2 regions of the Aliiglaciecola sp. LCG003 genome follow, and region 2 is predicted to be linked to the other one. Evidence: predicted binding sites of a transcription regulator. Region 2 holds the regulator's gene; the other holds the start of a gene.

Region 1 (11,331 bases), 1.8 Mb from region 2:
ATATTTTTTGCTTTCTAATTATTTGGCATAGCTATTGCTTTATTTTAGAGACAACGTAAGTAGGCTTGCATTAGTCAAGATTCTGGCATAACAATAAAAAAGGCCAGATCAAATGACCTGGCCAACATGCTCACGTTAGGAGTACGAGCAAATACTGTTTCTGTCCGGCTGGCAGGGTTAGAGAATGAATACTGGCCTCTCAACCAAAACTTCTACACTCTCGGTCTTGTTAGTCGGCGTTTTCTTTCGCCCAATGCCATATGGCATTGGGCATCCGTTTCTTCCTTGCGCATAACCAGCACAATCTATCCTTAGATTATGCAAGGGTGGCCTCTCATCTCCTACCCTCTAGAAATTTCGTTAGCCCCCCAACAATTGCAACGCAGATTGTGGACGTTGATTTGCTTGCGAAAGCACTGTAATACTGGCTTGTTGAATAATTTGGTAGCGGGTTAATTCTGCCGTTTCGGTGGCAAAATCTGTATCGCGAATGCGAGATCTTGCCGCTGCTACATTCTCCGAAATATTACTCAGGTTTCTAATAGTCGATTGAAAGCGATTTTGAATCGCACCTAAATCAGCACGCTTGGCATCAATAATCGATATAGCGTTGGATACTAATTGCATTGTTCTGGATGCTTGTGCTTCGGTGATCACTGAAATATTTTCGCCTGCAAATAATCCAGATGTACCATAGCCCCCAATCCGAGAGATATTCACACTTATAGTTTGCCCAGCGTTAGCACCGACTAAAAATGCTGAAGAGTAAGCGCCGTCGAGTATATTCACTCCACCAAATTGAGACGTGGCAGAGATACGGCTAATCTCAACTTTCAGTGCTGACACTTCTTTTTGCAGAGCAAAGCGGTCTGAAGAACCATTAATGCCATTTTGTGATTGCACTGCTAGCACCCGTATACGCTGCAGAGCAGCGGTTGTCTCGGCCAAGGCACCCTCTGCGGTTTGAGCCAACGAGATACCGTCATTAGCGTTTCGCACAGCCATGTTCAAGCCGAGAATTTGAGTCGTCAATCTATTTGAAATTTGCAATCCTGCAGCATCATCTTTAGCGCCGTTTATTCTGAAACCAGAAGATAAACGTTCAAACGCAGTACTAAGATGTGCGCTTGAGGTAAATAATTGTCGCCGAGCGTTCAAAGAAGAGATATTGGTATTAACATATAATGTCATGATTTTTCTCCTAACTTTGGCAAACCATTATTATTTTTTTGTGGTTTGCTGCCGCTTACACTCAGTTGGCACGTATAATGCTAATACTGAGAGGTAAGTCAATGTTTTGACTTGCAATTTGTCTGGCATTAAAAAACCGGCAATAAAGTGTTCGTAGAGTGTTAAAGCTCTGGTCGGCGGACAGGATTGATGGCCTATACCTCAATACCTCTCACTACCTCCTGGCTTCTATTCTGTCAGCCGACTAAACACAAAAGCCCACGGGCCGCGTGTTTAAACAGCATTAATACACTCCAATACTTAGTTGCTCTTTATAATGTCTAACAAAAGTGTCGTTCTTCGGTCGGTTGCAGCCTGCCCCCACAATTTGCAATCCGACCGTTTTATTTTCTAACCATTCTTCAACGTTGCAGCCTGCCCCTTTGCTTGCTTAGCATCATTGTTTTTCATGTATCTATCCCTATTGCAACAAGCTCAACGCTGATTGTGGGCGCTGATTAGCCTGGCTCAGTACTGTGATACTGGCCTGTTGGATAATTTGGTAGCGGGTTAGATTTGCCGTTTCAGTGGCAAAATCTGTATCACGGATACGGGATCTTGCAGCCGAGACGTTTTCAGAAATATTACTTAGGTTACGAATAGTAGATTGGAAACGGTTTTGAATCGCACCCAAGTCGGCACGTTTGGCATCTATGATAGAAATTGCGCCTAATACCGCTGTCATAGCCCGAGAAGCATCCGCTTCAGTCAATACATTGATATTATTGCCCGCGACGCTTTGGTTACCAAACAAACCTGAGGTGCCATAGCCGCCTGGACGGGAGATATTTACACTGATTGTTTGACCAGAGTTAGCCCCCACCAAGAATGCAGATGAGAATGCACCACCAAGAATATTAACGCCACCAAACTGAGAAGTTGCAGCTATACGACTAACTTCAGCCTTAAGTGCAGAGACTTCCTTTTGCAGCGCTAAACGGTCTGCAGAGCCATTGATACCATTTTGAGATTGGACTGCAAGCACACGTATTCTTTGCAACGCAGAGGTTGTTTCAGCTAATGCACCTTCAGCAGTTTGAGCTAAAGAAATACCATCGTTGGCGTTTCTTACCGCCATATCTAAACCCAATATTTGAGTGGTTAGACGGTTTGATATTTGTAGACCAGCAGCATCGTCCTTTGCATTGTTAATGCGGAATCCAGACGACAACCTTTCAAAGGCCGTACTTAGTTCGTTGTTCGACGTGAATAGCTGACGTCTTGCATTCAACGACGACACATTAGTGTTGACATATAAAGACATTTTATTTCTCCTAACGATTTATGCAAAGTACCCCAACCTATTTTTATAATTTGATGGTTTTTGGGGCATTAACGTGCGCTATTTATTATTGTTTTGCGTCACATATTTAGGCCTGTACTTATTATTTTTTTTAGTGGTACATGGCTCTTGCAAACTGTATCGTTCGGATCGTAAAAATCCTTTAGACTAATTTTTATCTAATATTTTAAAGTCATAATTATCAACAAGTTAGACATTCAAAAAAGCCGACTCAATGAGTCGGCTAAACGCTCTTACGTTAGGAGAGAGTGAGCGGACTCTCTACGAGTTGGGCCATTAAATCAGAAACACTACCTCCTGGCTTTACGATCCCATTCGTATTTTTTTATTAACCAAGTAATGATAAAGCTGATTGTGGACGCTGGTTAGCCTGAGACAATACTGTCAAACTCGCCTGCTGAACAATCTGATTACGGGTTAAATTTGCAGTTTCAGTCGCAAAATCTGTATCTTTAATACGTGAACGCGCACCAGCAACATTTTCAGAAATGTTACTTAGGTTACGAATCGTAGATTGGAAACGGTTTTGCAGGGCACCCAAATCAGCTCGGGTTGAACCGATAGTTGAAATGGCTGTAGTTACTGCAGTTAATGCTGCTGAAGCGTCAGCTACACTTGCTACTGAAAGGGTACCTACACCTAAACCTGATGCACCAAACCCACCGGTACGTGACAAGTTAACCGAAATAGTTTGTCCACCGTTAGCCCCTACTAGGAAGGCTGCGGAGAACGCACCGGCAAGAATATCTACACCAGCGAATTGTGACGTGGTAGAGATACGCGAGATTTCAGTTTTAAGGGCTGATACTTCTTTTTGTAGTGCTAGTCTATCAGCAGAGGTATTAATACCGTTCTGTGACTGCACAGCGAGTGTACGGATACGTTGAAGTGAGTTTGTCACTTCACCTAATGCACCTTCAGCGGTTTGCGCTAAAGAGATGGCATCATTTGCGTTACGCACAGCTTGATTAAGACCCTGAACCTGTGTGGTCAGACGGTCGGTGATTTGTAGACCGGCAGCATCATCTGCCGCTCGGTTGATACGGAAACCTGAAGACAAACGCTCGAAAGACGTGCCTAATTTATTTGAAACATCGAATAATTGACGTTGCGCATTTAAAGACGAAACGTTGGTATTGACGAATAATCCCATGGGATCTCTCCTACACTCTCAGTCCAGCGTTTCGCTGGCAACCGAATAAATCGGCGGTTAAAAACACATTCAAGAACAACAACTTAAAAATACTAAAGTTGGTGTTACTGGCTCTCTCAAGTAAGGGTATCGACGATATTAAAAATCCCTTTAACAAAATATTGCCGTTTTTTTTAAATACGGCAAAATCATGCCGCCTTTGCAATATCTAATTAATTGAGATTCAATGAGTTACCCAGATTTAAGCGGATATAAAAAAAATGCAGATTGAGTGGACAAAAAGCCTGTGGAAGAGCAAAAAACACTGCGCATTTACCGATCTTTGTGAATATCAAGGCCAACTAGTCTGTAGTTTTAGACAAGCCAGTGATCACATGGGTATAGATGGCAGCTTAAAAGTGGTTAGCTGCGACTTTAACGGCAGGGTCTTGCATTCCAGCTCGATTAAAATGCCAAATTGTGATCTGCGCGATCCTAAATTATCTATCATGCCTGATGGAAAATTGCTGATGAATGCTTATGCACGTTGTTACGATGCCAATGGTAATTGGACTCATAGTCGTTCTTTGTGCTGGTTTAGCCAAGATCTTAAAAGTTGGTCAAGTTGTCATTGGTTCGGCGATCAAAACTGGTGGGTATGGCGTTTAACCTGGCATCAAGGTATCGCCTATGGCATGGGCTATAATCGAGCAACTGAATCCATTCGACTCTACCAAGGGGATCCACTACGCAGTTTCCACTGTGAGAAGTCTAATTTGCTCGGGCTGCAAAGCCATGGTTTGGGTTATCCTAACGAAACGGATCTGTGTTTTAACCAACAAGGCACTGCCTTTGCTGTAGTGCGTCGTGATGCAGATACCTTTAGCGCGCAATTTGGACAGTCAGATTTTCCGTATCGACAATGGAAGTGGCATGATTTAGAACAGTATATTGGTGGGCCCGCAGTGTTGTTGTGGGATAGTAACAAGCTGATAATTAGTGGTCGCCGTTGGCATAATCGCCAATTTAAAACCGCCCTGTGGAGCTTAGATACTCAGCATAAAAAATTACAATTCGAAGCCGAACTTCCTTCAGCGGGTGACAGCAGTTATCCTGGATTGGTAAGACGGAATGACAGCTTGTATGTAGGCTATTACTCTAGCCATATAGATCAACAAAGCAGTATCTATTTGAGCAAAGTCATCGCAATCTAAACGGGGTATCGGCCTGCGGTTGAAAGTTAACTAATATAATCGAACAGCGACAATCCGGTCACGCGAGAAAAAGTCGCTTGCGCAGCTTGCAATGCTGTTTCTTGCTTACTCAATTCGGACACCGCCTCAGCATAATCCACATCTTGGATAACTGAACGGGCGGATTTGTTGGCAATTTCTAGATCAAGATTAGATTCATGCACAGATTGGGCAACGTTTATTCTACCGCCTAATGACGAAGTAGCATTGGCTAGTACCTTAGCACCGTTATCGATGCCGATTAAAGCATCCGACAGGGCTTCGTTAAATTCACTACTGGACAGCGTTTCATCGTTCAAAGCATTGTAAAAATCATTCAGTGTCTCAACTACGTTTTTCTTTTCGGGCGGATCTAACTGGAAATCAAATGAATTGCCTGTAGTGCCACTTACTTTAAACTCTATACCGTTGAAAACAAAAGCCTTACCTGATTCAAACGGCAGAGTTGCAAAGGTAACACCGGTACCTAGGTTATCTATTTGAATCTGATTTCCGGCTAAGATGGTGGCTCTGAAATCATTGTTGGCTGATGTAACAGCATCGTAATTATTGCGGTGGAAACTATCAAATTTACTTTGTTCTGTGATCATCGATGAAACAGAGGTAATGCCACTTTGTGCTGTGACTGTGCTGGTCAATCTAGCAGCTACATTTTCAAACACTGATTTGCCAGAGCTATTACGTTGAATTGATACCGCGTCTGACACTTGTATTCGGTTCACGCCGTCATCACCGGCAAAACTATATTTATTGCCGCTGGCAGATGGATTGTAAGTAAAGGCTTCAGACTCAGACTGGAATCCGGCAAATATATATTCGCCGTTGGAGTTTTGCGAATTCATTAAACCAAATACTTCATCGCGTATAGAGCCAATTTCTATCCCTATAGCTTCTAAATCGCTCTTATCATAAATCCCGTTGCCCGATTGAATCATCAATGTTCGCGCTTTATCCAACGCATTATTGATGTTGCCCATTATCACCTCTTCTTGTTCTAGGGCATTTCGTAATAAATCTGTGTTGCGCTTATATTGGGTGATTTTATCTAGGTCTTCTGTCAAACGTACTACTTGGGCGGCACCAACAGGGTCATCAGATGGACGTAGTAACTTTTTCCCCGAAGACAATTGTTGCTGCACATCAGATAATTCACTTTGATTCTGGGTGATGGACTGAATGCTTCTATCGTATAATTGATTGGTTGAAATTCGGGTCATGTCAATTCACTACCTAGTTGCACTAAAGATGGTATCAAAGATAGATTGGGCTGCTGTGAGTATCCGCGCTGAGGCCGCATAAGTTTGCTGAAACTTAACTAAATTGGCCGCCTCTTCATCCAAATTAACCCCGGAGACGGATTGAAACCAATCCTCCGACTGAATTTTCATCGCTTCGGCGGCCTGCAATGAAATATCTGCTGAAGCGGTTTTCGAACCTATATCACTGATGATATTCGCGTAAGATTCATGAAAAGTAATTTTACTACTACCGTTATTATTCTGCAGCATAATATCTTTATTCTGCAGCGCTGCCAATTCTAAGCCATTGCGATTGTCATGCACACCGTCAGTGTTGTAACTGATTATGAACTCATCTCCCTCTTTTGGCGTTCCTTGCATACTAAAGTCATAGCCGGGGAAATCCGTTTGAGCAACGAAGGGCCAGCCTGCATCGGCAGCAGCTTGTTCCATCAAATTATTGTAGTCGCTGACACCACTGACTACGACTAATGAATTATTGGCTTCATCAAATACTTCAAACTCTGTCGGACTGTTAAACACGATTCGAGCTGGAGTGCCGCTGACAAATCCACCATTACCATCAAACGCTGAGGCCTTGGGATCCGTTAGCGTGGCGTCCACAAAGGTATTGGTTGTGGTGGAATTGGTTAAGGTGGCATTACCTAAATTATTAATATCACTTTCGACTCGAAACGGTGATGCTAGAGCAATGTCTTCTGGACGAGTCATCACCACTTCAATTGATGAGGCGGTGCTTTTAGTAGGCTGCAACAAAAAGCGATCATTCGCGGCATAAGTTGCACCATTGGGGAATTCAAGTTCTAAGCCGCCAATCACAGGCGTAAAGGTGCCTGCTGTGGCATCGATACCCGTATAGTTCTGGGTAATACTGTTACCGTTGGTATCTTTCACCAATGAACCATCTGGATTAACTAAAGTGACAGTAAAATCCACGGTGTCTGGCACGCCGGCCGCAGAGCCGGTTATCTCAACCAAATAGTCCGCGCTGGTTAAAGTAGAGGCACCATCACTCGCCACGCGGCCAGTCATGGTTAAGGATAAATCCGAGTTAGCTGAGTAGTTTAACCCTTGGAATTCTGGAGTGGCAAAAATATTCCCACCCAATTGACCATCATAGTCCATACCTAGGCCATTTTGTTCGTTCATCGCTGAAGTCAGTGCCATGGCAATTTGCCCCAACTCACGTTGTCCCTCGGCCAAAACCTCATCTCGATAGCGAAATAAACCGCCTATCTGACCACCCATATTCTGCTCTGGCAACTTCAAAGTGGTGGGTTTTCCGGTACTCGATAAAAATAAATTACGGTAATCAGCGTCAGGTTCGCCACTTAATTGGAATAAATTGAAAGAACCGTCTTGCAATACCAAAGACTCACCGGAGGTGAGATTAACCATTACGGTGCCATCATTTTGACCATTGTCCCGGGTTTCAATCGACATCAATTCGGCTAAATCTATAATCGCGCTGTCCCGCTCATTTTTTAATGCTCCAGGTTCCTCAAAACGGTTGTTGCCCTGTACCACACGGATATTGGCGTTAAGCTCGGCAATAGTCTCAATTAAATCATTGGCTCGGGTAATTTTAGCGTCAAGCTCCAGATTTAACTCTTTCTCTTTGTCGTCCATAAATTGCGCCAGCGTACTAACCTGACCCACTAGCGCATTGGCTTCACCTAAAACCACTTGTCTGGCTGCCATATTCGATGGCTCATCGGTGGCAGTTTGCAGAGAACTGAAATAGCGACTCATGCTGCTTGATAAGCTGTTGGCCTCGCTAGCGAAAACATTGTCTAGTACAGATGCACGTTGGTAATAGGTTTCAAACTCACCAACTTGTGTGGTGTCACGACGCATTTGATTTTGGGCAAAGGTATTAATAACACGCTCAGTGGTGCCTCGCCCCACTCCGCCAATTAACTGACTGGTAAAACTGGTGCGTTCTCTGACATAGCCTTCGGTATTCACGTTGGCAATATTATTACTGGTTGTTGTCAGCAGTTGATTGCTCGCACGAACACCACTGGTGGCAATGGAATATAAGTCAGTTGGACGGATCATGGCTTATTCCCCCTGCCCAAATGACAAGGCCATTTTAAAGGTGTCACTGTTAAGTACAGACATAATTTTGTCAGCGTATTGAGGATCCGTAGCGTAGCCTGCGTCCTGCAGAGCGTCGAAGTAAGCTTTGGGATCGCTGGCTTTTTGCATAGCTTGCTGATATCTAGGATTATCCTTTACAAAAGCAACATAGTCTTGCAGGGCATCAGTGAAGGAGTCGTAAGATCTGAATGCGGCCTTTTTCTGTTTGGCCACACCATCTTCAAATTCCACTGTATTAATTGCAGCACTATCACCTTGCCAACGCTTATCGGCCTTAATCCCAAACAAATTGTGCGAGTTCTGACCTTCACTACCGTGGATCATAAATCGTCCCCAACCAGTTTCTACCGCGGCTTGAGCCAATAGGGCCTTAGCGTCTACGCCGAGCTTATTGGCGAACGCTTCTGCATGGGGCATCAAGGCAGCTACAAAATCACTGGGCGAGCTAAATGCTGCTTTTTTTGTAGCCGGCTGAATTGTATTGAGCGCTGTATCAGGCGTATCATTGCTACTTTGCTGGCTGCGAATTGAATGAGGCTCGCTGGCCTGGCGAACCATACCAGCCAAGTTAGCATTCTGACGGATAGCACTGGCCGGCATCAAACCACTTTGTTCGGGACTCAGTTGCTGAACAATAATATCCGCTATACCGATATTGCCACGGGTGGATAAATCCACCGCCAACTGTTGGTCATGCATATCTCGGTAGAACTTAACTTGTTGAGAATTAAAGGGACTATCTTGGTCCGCTAAGGCATCTTGCGCCTTACGCATGGATTTGAGCATCATCTGCACAAAAATCGCTTCAAACTGCTTGGCGGCTTCATCTAACGCGCCTTTATCACCGCTTAGTGCTGCCTGTCGCAATTGATCAATACCTTTAATATCATTCACATTACGTGACATATCTATTTGGCTATTGATGTGATTGTTCAAATCCATAATCTGTTTAGTTATCCAATTGGTTAAATAACAATGAGCTCACCTTGTAACGCACCTGCTTCACGCAAGGCTTCAAGGATAGCCATAAGATCGCCGGGTGCCGCGCCCACTTCATTCACCGCGCGTACTAATTGATCCAAGGTCACACCAGGATCAAACTTGAACATACGGCTATCATTTAAACTAACGTCAACGATAGATTGATTGGTAACCGCAGTGTCTCCCTCTGCAAGAGCATTAGGTTGGGACACAGTTTGGTATTCAGAAATCGTCACTGTTAAACCACCATGGGTAATAGCAGCCGGTAATAGACGTACATCCTTGCCGATTACAATAGTGCCAGTGCGACTATTAATAATAACTCTGGCCGGCGCATCGGCTGGAGTGAAACTAAAATTTTCTAAGGTGGCGACAAAACCGACCCGTTGGCCCACATCACGAGGTGCAGACACCCGAACCGACGCTGCATCAATTGGAGTGGCTATGGCGAATCCCTTGGCCGGATCAGCACCAAGACGCATATTTATGGTGTCAGCCAAGGCTTTAGCCGTAGAAAAATCAGGATAGTTTAGGTTTAGAGTCAAGAAGTCGTTTTGCATCAAACCACTTGGCACCGCACGTTCGACCATAGCACCATTAGGGATGCGCCCCACTGTTGGCGTATTTGCAACAATCCGCGAGCCATCCGCTCCTTCAGCACCGAATCCACTGACTACCAAACTGCCTTGAGCAATAGCATATATGTTGCCATCTAATCCTTTCAAAAAGGTTTGTAATAATGTTCCACCACGCAAACTCGCCGCTTCACCTATAGACGACACGGTAATATCAATAGTCTGACCAGGTTTGATAAACGCAGGCAATTCCGCATGCACCGCTACAGCTGCTACGTTCTTAATTTTAGGTTTCAGATTAGACGACAGACTAATACCAAAATTAGACAACATGGTTCTAAAACTTTGTTCCGTAAAAGGACTCTGCTCACCGGTACCAGGCAAACCAACCACTAATCCATAACCCACTAGCTGGTTAGAGCGTACGCCTTGGATACTGGCTAAATCTTTGATCCTCTGCGCGTATACGGCAGGACATAGCATGAAAAAAATCATCGCATAACAGATTCCAGATAGAGCACGTAAGGAATTCATTAGAAAGGCCACCACTGTGAAGAAAAGAATTTGGTCAACCAGCCTTTTTCCTGTGCATTGGCAAAGCTACCGGTTCCACTATATTGGATCCTAGCGTTGGCAATTTTGGTTGATACGATTTCATTGGTTGGACTGATGTCGGCCGGTCTTACAATGCCAGTCAATCGAAGGTACTCGTCGCCGTTATTCAATGTCAGCCACTTTTCGCCACGCACTACCAAGTTTTGATTGGCCAGAACTTGGATTACGGTGACGGAGATATTACCGCTTAGGTTATTACTTTGGTTGGCTTGAGCATCGCCGCTAAAATCATTTTGCGCGCCAAGTCCTAATTGAATACTTTTACCACCAAGATTGAGCGCCTCACCACCTAATCCCAAAACTGGATCGACATTTACGCTACTATCTTTGCTGGTAGTCGTACCGGCAGACTTGGTGGCGCTGGTATTTTCTTGTAGGGTCACGGTGATAATATCGCCAACCCGACGGGCTTTAACGTCTGAGTAGATACTGTTAGCCATGTCTGGTTGAAAAATTGATCCGGTTTCGGCAATTTTTTGCCGCGGCAATTCAGGGATTACCGGCGCGTAAAACGGATCGTTGGGCAACGGACTATAAGGCGTTGTTGAAGCACAACCTGTCAACAACAGAACAACCCAAGACATAGTTACGTAAACGAGTTTCATCATCATTTTACCCATTAGAGTTGCTGAATGACCTGACCTAGCATCTGATCGACAGAGGAAATAACTTTCGAGTTCATCTCGTACAATCTTTGGCTCTCGATCAAATTAACCAATTCTTCGGTGACGTTAACATTGGACGTTTCTAGCGCACCTTGAATTATGGTACCAATCCCCTCCAATCCCGGCACACCTTGCAATGGCGCGCCACTTACTGCGGTTTCAACATATAGGTTCTGACCAATCGGCTGCAAACCTGTAGGGTTGATAAAATCAGA
Region 2 (11,331 bases):
TCCAATGTGTGCATCATTCTCTGTAGCCCTTTTAAGGCCAGAAACTCGGTTTGTACGGGTATTAACATTCGATCACATGCAGCTACCGCGTTAACCATTAAGACTCCTAGAACCGGCGGACAATCAATAAGAATGTAATCAAAGTCATCCGCTACCAGTGCAAACGCCTTTTTCAAAATCAGCCCCATTCCACTTTGGGTACCCATGGTACGGTCCAATGTTGCCAGCGCCATAGAGGCTGGCAAGATAAACAAAGAATCCAATTTAGTCGAACAGAGTGAATCCAGCACTCGATCACGATCTAACTCATCTCCCGCCATAAAAACATCATACACACTGCTAGATAACTCTTCTGAGTCAACCCCAAAATAATAACTTAACGAGGCCTGAGGGTCGGTATCCACCAGCATAACGCGCTTACCTTGCTGAGCAAGGAGGCCGCCTAAAGTCACTGTAGTAGTAGTTTTACCTACACCGCCTTTTTGATTGGCTATCGTCCAAACTATCAATTAGTTGCTCTGTTCATTGGTTGCACGTTATTTTTCTTATTTTACCTGCATTTCTGACAGTATGCTCTTAGCAATTTCTCCAATAGGCAGGTTGCGTGAAGCGATATTTGCCACAGTTACAGCCTGAGGCATACCATAAACTACGCTAGTGTCTTCGTCTTGAGCCCAAATGGTCGCGCCTTTCGTCTTCAACGCACGACTACCTTCTTTACCGTCAGACCCCATACCTGTCAATATGATACCTAATACATCCCCGGCAAATACCTCACTTAATGAAGTAAATGTAACGTCTACACTGGGTTTAAAAAGTAAATGATCATTGTCCAAACCGTCGCTAAGACGAATTCGTGCATTGCGTGCCGTCCCTTCGATTAACATCTGTTTTCCGCCTGGCGCTAAATAAGCGCTGCCAGCTTGTAAAAGATCACCGGCCTCGGCCTCTTTAACCTTAATTGCACAATGCTCATTTAAGCGTTCTGCAAATGCTTTGGTAAAACTACCTGGCATATGTTGAACTAGCAATATTGGGTAAGGAAAGGACTGGGGTAAACTAGTCAGAACCTTTTGCAAAGCAACCGGCCCTCCGGTAGACGTTCCAATTGCTAAGGCCGCATAACGCTTTCCTGACGAACGTAAATTGGCGGCGACTCCAGCAGAAGGACTATTAGCTGATGAAGGGGCCACCGAAGAGCTAGTAGCACGCATAAAGATTTGTGTTTTCGCTGTAGTTCCAGGAGAACTCGCAGAGCTAAGCGTCCGCCTAGCAACAACTTTGCCTTTACTTGCTAAAGCCCGCACGCGGGATTGGAGTAAATCAATAGACTCTTTACGATTACTAGCAATATCTTCAAATTTCTTAGGCAAGAAATCCAAAGCCCCTGCCTCTAAGGCATCTAAGGTGGCTTGTGCCCCGTCGTGGGTTAAAGAAGAGAACATTAATATAGGAACCGGTTTAGTAGCCATAATGCGCTTAACTGCGGTGATACCATCCATGACGGGCATTTCTACATCCATGGTGATTACATCAGGCTTCATTTCAGCATTTAGCTTTATGGCTTCCTCGCCATTTCGCGCTACACCAACAACTTCTAAAAAGGCATCCTGATTCAGATAATCCTTAACACGACGGCTAAAAAAACTTGAGTCATCAACCACCAATACTCTATATGCCATTGTGAAAAAATGCCTCGTTAGTGGTTATTTCTTTTTCGCATATCGCTTTAACAGATTTGGAATATCTAGGATTAAAGCAATGCCACCATCACTGGTAATCGTTGCGCCAGCCATACCAGGCGTGCCTTGCAACAATGCATCGAGGGGTTTAATCACTACTTCTTCTTGACCAATCAAAGCATCAACTACAAAGCCTACTTGCTGAGTACCAATTTGGACTACAACAACATGACCTAAATTAGGATCCGTTTTACCTTTACCCCGCTTTAACCAGTCCCGAAGATAAAACAACGGAATCGCTTTCGAGCGGACTATCATGGTGAGTTGGTTGTCAACCGTGTTGGTTTTACTCATATCCATGTTAATTATTTCGTTTACCGCGCCCAAGGGTAATGCAAAAGTTTGATCACCAACTACGATCATCAAGGTTGGCAAAATAGCCAATGTCAAAGGCACTTTTATCTCTAAACGGGTGCCTTTACCCAGTTGAGAGTCGATATTCACAGTCCCATTGAGCTGGTTAATTTTAGTTTTCACCACATCCATGCCAACACCCCGTCCTGAAATATCAGATATTTCAGTTTTGGTGGAGAATCCAGGCGCGAAAATCAAATTAAAGGCTTCGACATCAGACATTCTAGCGGCGGCATCAGCATCCAAAACACCGCGACTAATTGCTATGTCTTTTAACTTGTCTGCATCCATTCCCTTACCATCATCTGCAATGGTAAGTAATATATGGTCCCCTTCTTGGGAAGCCGATAACTTGACGATCCCCATCGAAGGCTTGCCCGCAGCAACCCGATCGGCCGGCATTTCAATACCATGATCGACTGAGTTTCTCACTAAGTGGACCAAAGGATCCGCTAAGGCCTCAACTAGGTTTTTATCTAAATCTGTTTCTTCGCCTTCAAGCTCTAAAGTGATTTCTTTCTTAAGAGTTCTGGCTAAATCCCTAACCACTCGGGGAAAACGTCCGAAAACCTTTTTAATCGGTTGCATGCGGGTCTTCATCACCGCACCTTGCAAATCACCAGTCACCACATCTAGATTGGCAATGGCTTTAGTCATACTTTCATCGTTGACATTGATGCCTAGACTTAGCAGACGATTTCGAACCAACACTAACTCTCCAACCATGTTCATGATTTGGTCGAGTCGTTTAGTGTCCACGCGAACCGTGGTCTCACCTTGGGCAGCGCTACCGGAGGCTTTCTTCTCATCTTTCTTCGGCGCTGCTTTAGCTACAGCCGCTGGTGCAGGTTTAGCTGCTTCAGATGGTGCCGCTGGAGGAGGAGGCGGTGGTGGTGGTGGCGGCGAAGGCGGGGCCGGATCTTGAACTGCCGGACCTTTTCCACTGCCGTGCAATTGATCGAGTAGAGCTTCGAACTCGTCATCTGTAATTTCTTCGGTACCAGAACTTGGCTGAGAAGCTGCGGCAGGGGGCGCTTTGTCGACAGGTTTTTTCTCTGCAACAAATTTACCTTCGCCATGCAATTGATCCAGCAAAGCTTCAAATTCATCATCGCTAATGTCTTGTTCTGAACCGTTATCAATTACTACTGCAGGTTCAGGCGCACTTTTGTTTGGCGCGGCGCTTCCATGTAATTCATCTAATAATGCTTCAAATTCGTCTTCACTGATATCATCTATGTTTTCAGAACTTCCAGCATCGCCAGATTCTGCTACCTGTGGTGCAGCTGTTGAGACAACCGCCACTTGCTCATCTTGAGATTCAGGTTTGCTAAGTCGATGCAAGGTATCCAACAACTCTTTGTCAGCAGGTACCAAGGGGTCCCTGGCTTTGACATTTTCGAACATTTCGACAACCACATCAGTGGCTTGTAATATTACGTCCATCAACTCTGGAGTTAATGTTCGTTGTCGATTTCGCATAACATCGAAAACGTTTTCCGCACCATGACAAATATCTACCAATTCTGATAGAGCCAAAAAGCCAGCCCCACCCTTCACGGTATGATATCCGCGAAATATAGCATTTAGTAAATCAGAGTCTTCCGGATTGTTTTCGAGGTCTACGAGTTGCTCCTGCAATAGTTCCAGTATTTCACCGGCCTCGACTAAAAAGTCCTGTAGGATATCCTCGTCAACTTCAAAAGACATGCATCATTTCCTCTTAAAAGCCCAAGCTAGATAATAAGTCGTCAACGTCATCCTGACCCGACACCACGTCATCCCGCGTATCTGCATCGATGATTGGTCCTTCCGCTTTGACTTTATCGGACTGAGGTTCAGTTTTGTTAGCACTTTCGTCATATTTCGACATTAAACTGTTTGCTTCTGGTGACCCAAACACTGTCAACATGTTAACTAAGCTCAATTCAACTTCTTTAACCAATTCAATTACTCTGCGGATAACCTGACCGGTCAAGTCCTGGTAACCCTGAGCCATTAATACCTCAGTAAGCAGAGTATTTAGTTTAGCAGTATCTGCGGAGGATTCTTCTAAAAGCGAATCTAATTCGTAGCATAAGCTCTTAAACTCACCTATTTGCAGCTGTCTGGTCATTAATTTTTTCCATTCAGGCAAAATTTTGGCGATCCCTGAATGTAGCCTTTCTGCTATCGGCATACTTGTTTCGACCGCATCCATCGTCTGGTTAGCAGCTTTTTCAGTGGTTTCAATCACGTAATTGAGACGACTTTGCGCATCTGGAATTTCTTCTGTCGCCAAATTAGAAATCCGCGGGTCTAACTGAAAGGTATTTAACGAATCATGCAGTTGACGGGTTAGCTTACCCACTTCAGCAAACAATTCGACAGAATCGGTTAATGATGCTTCTTCGAGTAATTCTTTGGCCGCAAGGTTATCTCCTTGTTCCAAAAGAGCCACTAACTTTCTCGCATCTTCAATCGATAACGGTGCTTCGACAGAGCTGGTCATTAAGACACTCCTATTGTGTTGTTAACAGGTGAGTCTTAACCCAAACGCTCAAAAATTTTGTCAAGCTTTTCCTTCAGTGTAGCTGCAGTAAAAGGTTTAACAACATAACCATTTACACCTGCCTGCGCAGCGGCAACGATTTGTTCTTTTTTGGCTTCAGCCGTTACCATCAAAACTGGTAAATGCTTCAAGCTATCATCTGCACGAATCGCTCTAAGAAGATCAATTCCCTGCATGCCGGGCATATTCCAGTCTGTTACCACAAAGTCAAACTCTCCTTGTTGCAACATAGGAAGTGCAGTGCTGCCATCATCGGCCTCCTGCACATTAGTAAACCCAAGATCTTTAAGTAGATTTTTAATGATACGTCTCATTGTTGAAAAATCATCAACCACAAGAATTTTCATACTTTTATTCAAAACTGCCTCCAATGAGGATTAAACCAAAATTATATTCTATTGTTCTTCGTTCATTCGCCAAGAATGCATTTTATTTTTCAATTTAAGCATCGCCTGACTATGAATTTGGCTAACTCTCGATTCACTCACCTCGAGTACTTCACCAATTTCGCGTAGATTGAGTTCTTCATCATAGTATAACGACAATACAATCGCTTCTCGCTCAGGTAAAGTAGTAATAGCATGGGCGAGGGCTTTTTGAAATGATCCTTGTAATAAATCCTGAAATGGAGCATCGCTACCTTTATTTTGCTCGGTAGAAATTACATCTTCAGTAATACCCAGATCTTCGATTCCAATAATTTTACCCGCGTTTACTTCATTCAACATTTGATGATAATCAGTGAGAGAAACTTGAAGTTTTTCAGCCACATCAACATCTCTGGCGTCCCTTCCTGTCTCACGCTCAACCTGATTAATGGCTTCAGTAATGGCACGACCGTTCTTATGCACAGAACGAGGTGTCCAATCACCTTTGCGAATTTCGTCTAACATGGCTCCGCGTATACGGATACCGGCAAAGGTCTCAAAACTTGCACCTTTGGTGCCATCAAAATTTTTCGCTGCCTCAAGCAATCCAATCATGCCAGATTGAATTAAATCATCGACTAATACACTAGCAGGCAACCTAGCCAAAAGATGATGTGCAATGCGCTTAACCAGAGAAGCATGTCTTTCTACCAATTGGGCCATATTGACCTGTTGTTGATAAGCTGCAGCTTTTCTATTCACCCTTGACCACCCACCGCCTTGTCGACAATAAGTTGCTCAAGGAAAAATTCTAAATGGCCACCAGGCTGATTAGGTATAGGCCATTGCAATGCTTTTTCGGCTAAGCCTTTAATCGCTACAGCAGCAGGTGAACTAGGAAAAGCATCGACTATCGCCCTTTGCTTACGCACTGAATTGCGAATATTCTCATCGTAGGGAATAGTCGCAACCAATTCCAACGCCACATCTAAGAAGCGATTGGTCACTTTAGACAACTTAGCAAACAACTCTTGGCCTTCGCGCATATTACGCACCATGTTTGCAACAATCTTAAACCGAAATACGCCATGTTCACGGTTGAGTAATTTGATCAGCGCATATGCATCTGTCAATGATGTTGGCTCGTCGCAAACAACCATCATGATGTCTTGAGAGGCACGGGAAAAGCTTAGCACCATATCTGAAATGCCAGCGGCGGTATCGACGATAAGTACATCGATATCGGTTCTTAGCTCACTGAACGCTCGGATAAGTCCGGCATGTTCAGTTGGACTTAATTCTGTCATAGATTGAGAGCCTGAGGTGGCCGGCGCAATTAGCACGCCATGGGGCCCCATCACTAATACCTCATCTAAGGTGCATTCACCTGACAGTACATGAGAGAGATTTTTTTCGACCCTTAAACCTAGCATTACATCAACATTAGCCAAACCCAAGTCAGCATCTAGCACCATGACTCGCTTGCCCGTTTTAGCCATTGAAATTGCAGTATTAAGGGTAATGTTTGTTTTACCTACACCGCCTTTACCGCCGGTGACCGCAATTACTTTAATTAATCGAGATTGATTCATTCTTCTTAAGCTACTCGCTTGGTCCTCAATCATACTGACATTGCCGACTTTTGAACTTCGATTTTACCAGTATGGAGCAAACCATATTTTTTATAAAGCTTAGCCGCTGTTGATATTAAATACTTTGCATCGGCAACTTTAATATCCTCAGGGACACTTTGTCCATCCGTTAAATAACTAACGGCTAATTTGTGTTCAATTGCCACACTAAGCGCTTCACCAAGACTGTAACATTCGTCCAACTTGGTAAAAATACATCCCTGCAATGAAATGTGTTGATAAGCACTAAGGGTATGCTCCATTACCCGATGTTGAGCATTCGCCTGCATCACAACATATTTTTTGATACTAGCACAAGAATGCTGATTTAACGTATCTAACTGTTTGATCAATCTGGCGTCACGTTGCCCAAATCCAGCTGTATCAATTAAAACCAGTCGCTTATTGCGAAGTTGAAAAAGTATATCTGATAACTCTTGGGCATTTTGCGCTTTTTTTACTGAACAGCCAATTATTTTTCCATAGGTTGCTAACTGCTCGTATGCCGCAATACGATATGAATCAATCGTTACCATTGCAACCTGGTCTGCACCGTATTTTTGCGCAGCTCTGGCGGCCAACTTAGCAATGGTAGTTGTCTTACCTGTCCCCGTGGGTCCGACCAGTGCAACTACCCCTTTATCGTTTAAGATAGCATTACCTGTGGTCTGAATTTTATTAGACAATAGTTTAAGTAGGAATAACCAAGACTGACGTTCGTCAGTATTTTCAGGAGCATAAGAGACGACATCTTCAGCAATGGCGGGGCTTATCCCCATTTGGATCAACCTAGATGAGAGGTATCCATGCATAGGATGATTGCGTTGAGTTTCTTGCTTAAATAAACCAGATACCTGAAATTGCAGCACATTACGTAGGGAATTGAGTTCATTTCGGATTTCGGTGATCGCAGTTTGATTGTCAATATCAGGCAAGCTACGCACAGGTTGCGCGCTAGCTTTAGTTACATTGCTCGATAGGTCACTGCTTTGACCTTGCTGCTCTAGCAGTTCCCGTAGGCTATCAGGGCCAGAGTCGCCAATAATTTCGCTCAAACTAGGGATATTTTTGTTTGGCGACGGCTTAGCAGAGGGTTGACTCGCCTGAGGTCTTGTGTTTGTGGGCGCTTGACTTAATGTAGTGGCGCCTCCCCACGGCTCGTTATTGGGTTTGTCTAATGGTTTGTCATAGGCCGCGATAATTTCAATACCGCCGGCAATTTTCTTGTTTGACATAATCACAGCTTCACCGCCCAACTCAGTTTTCACTTGTTTGAGCGCTTCGCGCATGTCTTTTCCAATAAAGCGTCTAATTTTCACATCGCCCCCTAACTAGCGAATACAGAATGTCTTTTTCGACAATCGTCATTTTATTGACCCACCGAACTGACAATCCGAATTTGCTTGTCGTTTGGTATTTCTTGGTAGGACAAGACGTGCAGTCCCATCACTGAATGTTTGAAGAACTTTGATAACACAGGACGTAACATGCCTGATGTCAACAACACTGCTGGCTCTCCTTCCAATTCTCGTTGTTGAGAGGCTTCACTGAGGGAATGTTGTAATTTCTCAGCTAATCCAGGCTCAATACCTGCACCATCTTCACCACCGGCTTGCAATGACTGGTGCAACATCTGTTCCAACTCAGGTGCCAAAGTTATGACGGGCAGTTCAGCTTCATTATTATTGATTTCTTGGACTATGAGTCTTTTCAGTGAAATTCGCACTGCTGAGACTAAAACATCAGGGTCTTGCGTACGTGGGCCATACTCACATAATGTTTGCACTATGCTACGCATATCTCTAATAGGCACACCTTCATACAACAGAGTTTGTAGGACTTTCACCACCGTACTAAGTGGTAACAAATCTGGCACTAAACCTTCGACTAATTTGGGACTTGATTTGGCTAACATATCAAGTAGCTGCTGGACTTCTTCATGGCCAAGTAATTGATAGGCATTATTGGTCAGCAATTGACTCAGATGTGTCGCCACCACAGTGGCAGAATCAACTACCGTGTAACCTAACGTCTGTGCATGTTCACGTTGCTCAGGGCGGATCCATACCGCATCCAAGCCAAATGCAGGATCTTTGGTCGCTTTACCTTCCAACTTACCAAAAACCTGGCCGGGGTTGATCGCCAATTCATCATCATGACTAATTTCAGCATCGCCTACGGTCACGCCCAGCATGGCAATAGTGTAACTATTTGGGCTCAAATCTAGGTTGTCACGGATATGCACGGGCGGGATTAAAAAGCCCAACTCTTGAGATAACTTCTTCCTGACCCCTTTAATACGGGTCAGCAACTCGCCACCTTGGGTTTTATCAACTAGCGGAATAAGCCTGTAACCCACTTCCAACCCTATGGTGTCAACATGCTGTACATCATCCCAACCAAGCTCTTTGATTTCAGCTGGTTGTAAGCTTTGTTCCGGCAACTTATCCAAGGATTTTGGTTCTTCCGCTGCCTTCTTAGCGCTCCAAGTATTGAAATAAGCAACACCACCCACTACGGCACTAAATCCTAAGAAAGCAATATGTGGCATACCTGGCACTATACCCATTACGAACAAAATACCCGAGGTCACATACAATGCTTTTTGATTACCCAATTGACGCTTCATTTCCGCGCCCATCTCTTGTGAGTCATTTTCACGGGTAACGATGATTGCGGTAGCTACCGATAGTAATAGCGAAGGTATTTGCGCCACTAGACCATCACCAATGGTAAGTAGAGTATAAATCTCGATGGCATCACCAAACGCCAAATCGTGTTGAATAATACCGATGAATAAACCACCAACAATATTAATCAACATGATGAATAGCCCTGCAACGGCATCACCTTTAACGAACTTAGAGGCACCATCCATGGAACCGTAAAAATCCGCTTCTGAAGTAATTTCTAGGCGTCTGATGCGGGCTTCATCTTGATCGATATAACCAGCATTTAGGTCTGCATCAATCGCCATTTGCTTACCTGGCATAGCATCCAAGGTAAAGCGAGCGCTTACTTCGGATATCCGCCCGGCACCGGCAGTAACAACTTTAAAATTGATGATCAGTAGTATGGCGAATACCACTATACCTACTGCATAATTGCCACCGATTACGACCGCACCAAAAGCTTCAATGACTTTCCCTGCCGCATCCCCACCTTCATGACCTTCCAGTAATACGATACGAGTTGAGGCGACATTCAAGGCAAGTCGCAATACCGTAGCGATTAGCAAGACTAATGGGAAGATACCGAAATCCACCGGTTTTTTGGTAAAAACCGATACCAGGATCACCATCAATGACAATGCGATATTAAAACTGAAGAGGATGTCGAGTAAAAATGCAGGCATTGGCAAGATCACCATACCCATAATGGCCAAGACCACCAGAGGTGCACCCACGCCACCAGTAAATTGCTTTACTTGATTTTTATCAACGCTATTTAATAAGCCAGTAAGTTGCATATAACGAGTTTTTGACGGTGTGAGAGAATAACAGTGGGATTGCAACAACTGAGCCAGCTTTTAGTAAAAGCCGTAAACAACAATATTTTAATAGTCAAAAATAAAAAACCCAGCCGAAGCTGGGTTTTCATCATTCAAAAGCGTCTTATTTAGCAGAAACTTTTCTGCGAACTAGTAGACCTAGGCCAGCTAGCATTAGCAATAATGCAGAAGGCTCTGGCACATAAGTAACAGCGCCAAGATTAGTTTCAGCAAACGCAACTGGGAATACGTCTTCGATATCACCGTTTACGTCATAGAAAATTTCATCTAACACCATGAAACCACCAAAAGCACTAAGCTCAAGCGCTAGTACGTAATCAGGTGAAGCACCGAAAAGGTTAAATTCGTCAACAAAAAAATCTAAACCTGCAAACGGATTGAACATATCAATACCGGCAGTTAATAGCTGAGGTGAAAACTCTGCTGATACAGCATCAGATAAGCCAAGGGACAAAGTACCAGGGCTAAGATCAAGGACGGTAGATTCAGCGCTTAAAAAGCCAAAGTCATCTGCATCATCAGTATTATAGGTAATAGAACCGATTAATTGGTTTGCACCTTCAACAATCCCGTAAGGGTTTGAATCTGCAAAATCAACAGACACATAGATGTCCTGTTTGATGATTGCGCCTGCACTGGCGGTCATAGACATGCCAAGAGTAGAAACGATTAAACCTGTAGCAAGCAAAACTTTATTCAAATACTTCATAAGTGGGCCTTATATTTTTTGTAATCTGGATTGGTGTATCCGATCATTCTTGTTGTTTTAATAATTGTTACGCGATCACTTTTTGTGAATGTGACCTCTACCGACTTTAAAGCAAATAACGAACCAATATTTATTTTCCATAAATTTCAACAAGTTACTATTAGGCTTGGTTTACTAATAGATAAATCCGTTAAAATTATTGACACTTTATTTAGTTTTCGGCGCCGCATCAGGCTGATCATCCTCATGTGAGGAATGATCATTTTCATCACTACTGAAGTCCGCATCATGTTCTTCGTGATCACCCACCACATCTTCCAACCTAACTTTATCGACGCTTCGGAAAGTATTGATGGGGCCGGCCAATGCATAAAGTGCAAAGACAAGGAATAAAATTAATGAAGGTTCTGTAGCCACCACCACAAATACCAACATAACCAATAGGATAGCTACAAAAGGCACTTT

The links. Region 2 encodes FliA, which starts transcription of late flagellar genes. Its sites were predicted from a motif close to CTAAAGNTNNNNNNNNNNNNGCCGATA; they were not measured.
Region 1: QR722_RS05835 (flagellin N-terminal helical domain-containing protein) is a predicted target of FliA. The motif match lies at 3,814-3,840, and genes of this name have one in related genera.

What each region holds. Positions count from the first base shown of each region.
Region 1 covers NZ_CP128185.1:1,374,837-1,386,167, reverse strand. Annotated here, with positions in the region: gene QR722_RS05845 (flagellin N-terminal helical domain-containing protein) at 361-1,191, opposite strand; gene QR722_RS05840 (flagellin N-terminal helical domain-containing protein) at 1,652-2,494, opposite strand; gene QR722_RS05835 (flagellin N-terminal helical domain-containing protein) at 2,862-3,686, opposite strand; gene QR722_RS05830 (hypothetical protein) at 3,947-4,879, shown strand; gene flgL (flagellar hook-associated protein FlgL) at 4,906-6,135, opposite strand; gene flgK (flagellar hook-associated protein FlgK) at 6,145-8,238, opposite strand; gene flgJ (flagellar assembly peptidoglycan hydrolase FlgJ) at 8,242-9,222, opposite strand; gene QR722_RS05810 (flagellar basal body P-ring protein FlgI) at 9,246-10,331, opposite strand; gene flgH (flagellar basal body L-ring protein FlgH) at 10,370-11,056, opposite strand; gene flgG (flagellar basal-body rod protein FlgG) at 11,071-11,331, opposite strand, start outside.
Region 2 covers NZ_CP128185.1:3,144,384-3,155,714, forward strand. Annotated here, with positions in the region: gene QR722_RS13730 (ParA family protein) at 1-509, opposite strand, end outside; gene QR722_RS13735 (protein-glutamate methylesterase/protein-glutamine glutaminase) at 546-1,682, opposite strand; gene QR722_RS13740 (chemotaxis protein CheA) at 1,707-3,806, opposite strand; gene QR722_RS13745 (protein phosphatase CheZ) at 3,820-4,587, opposite strand; gene cheY (chemotaxis response regulator CheY) at 4,623-5,006, opposite strand; gene QR722_RS13755 (RNA polymerase sigma factor FliA) at 5,043-5,777, opposite strand; gene QR722_RS13760 (MinD/ParA family ATP-binding protein) at 5,774-6,640, opposite strand; gene flhF (flagellar biosynthesis GTPase FlhF) at 6,637-7,965, opposite strand; gene flhA (flagellar biosynthesis protein FlhA) at 8,016-10,115, opposite strand; gene QR722_RS13775 (PEP-CTERM sorting domain-containing protein) at 10,261-10,866, opposite strand; gene pssA (CDP-diacylglycerol--serine O-phosphatidyltransferase) at 11,074-11,331, opposite strand, start outside.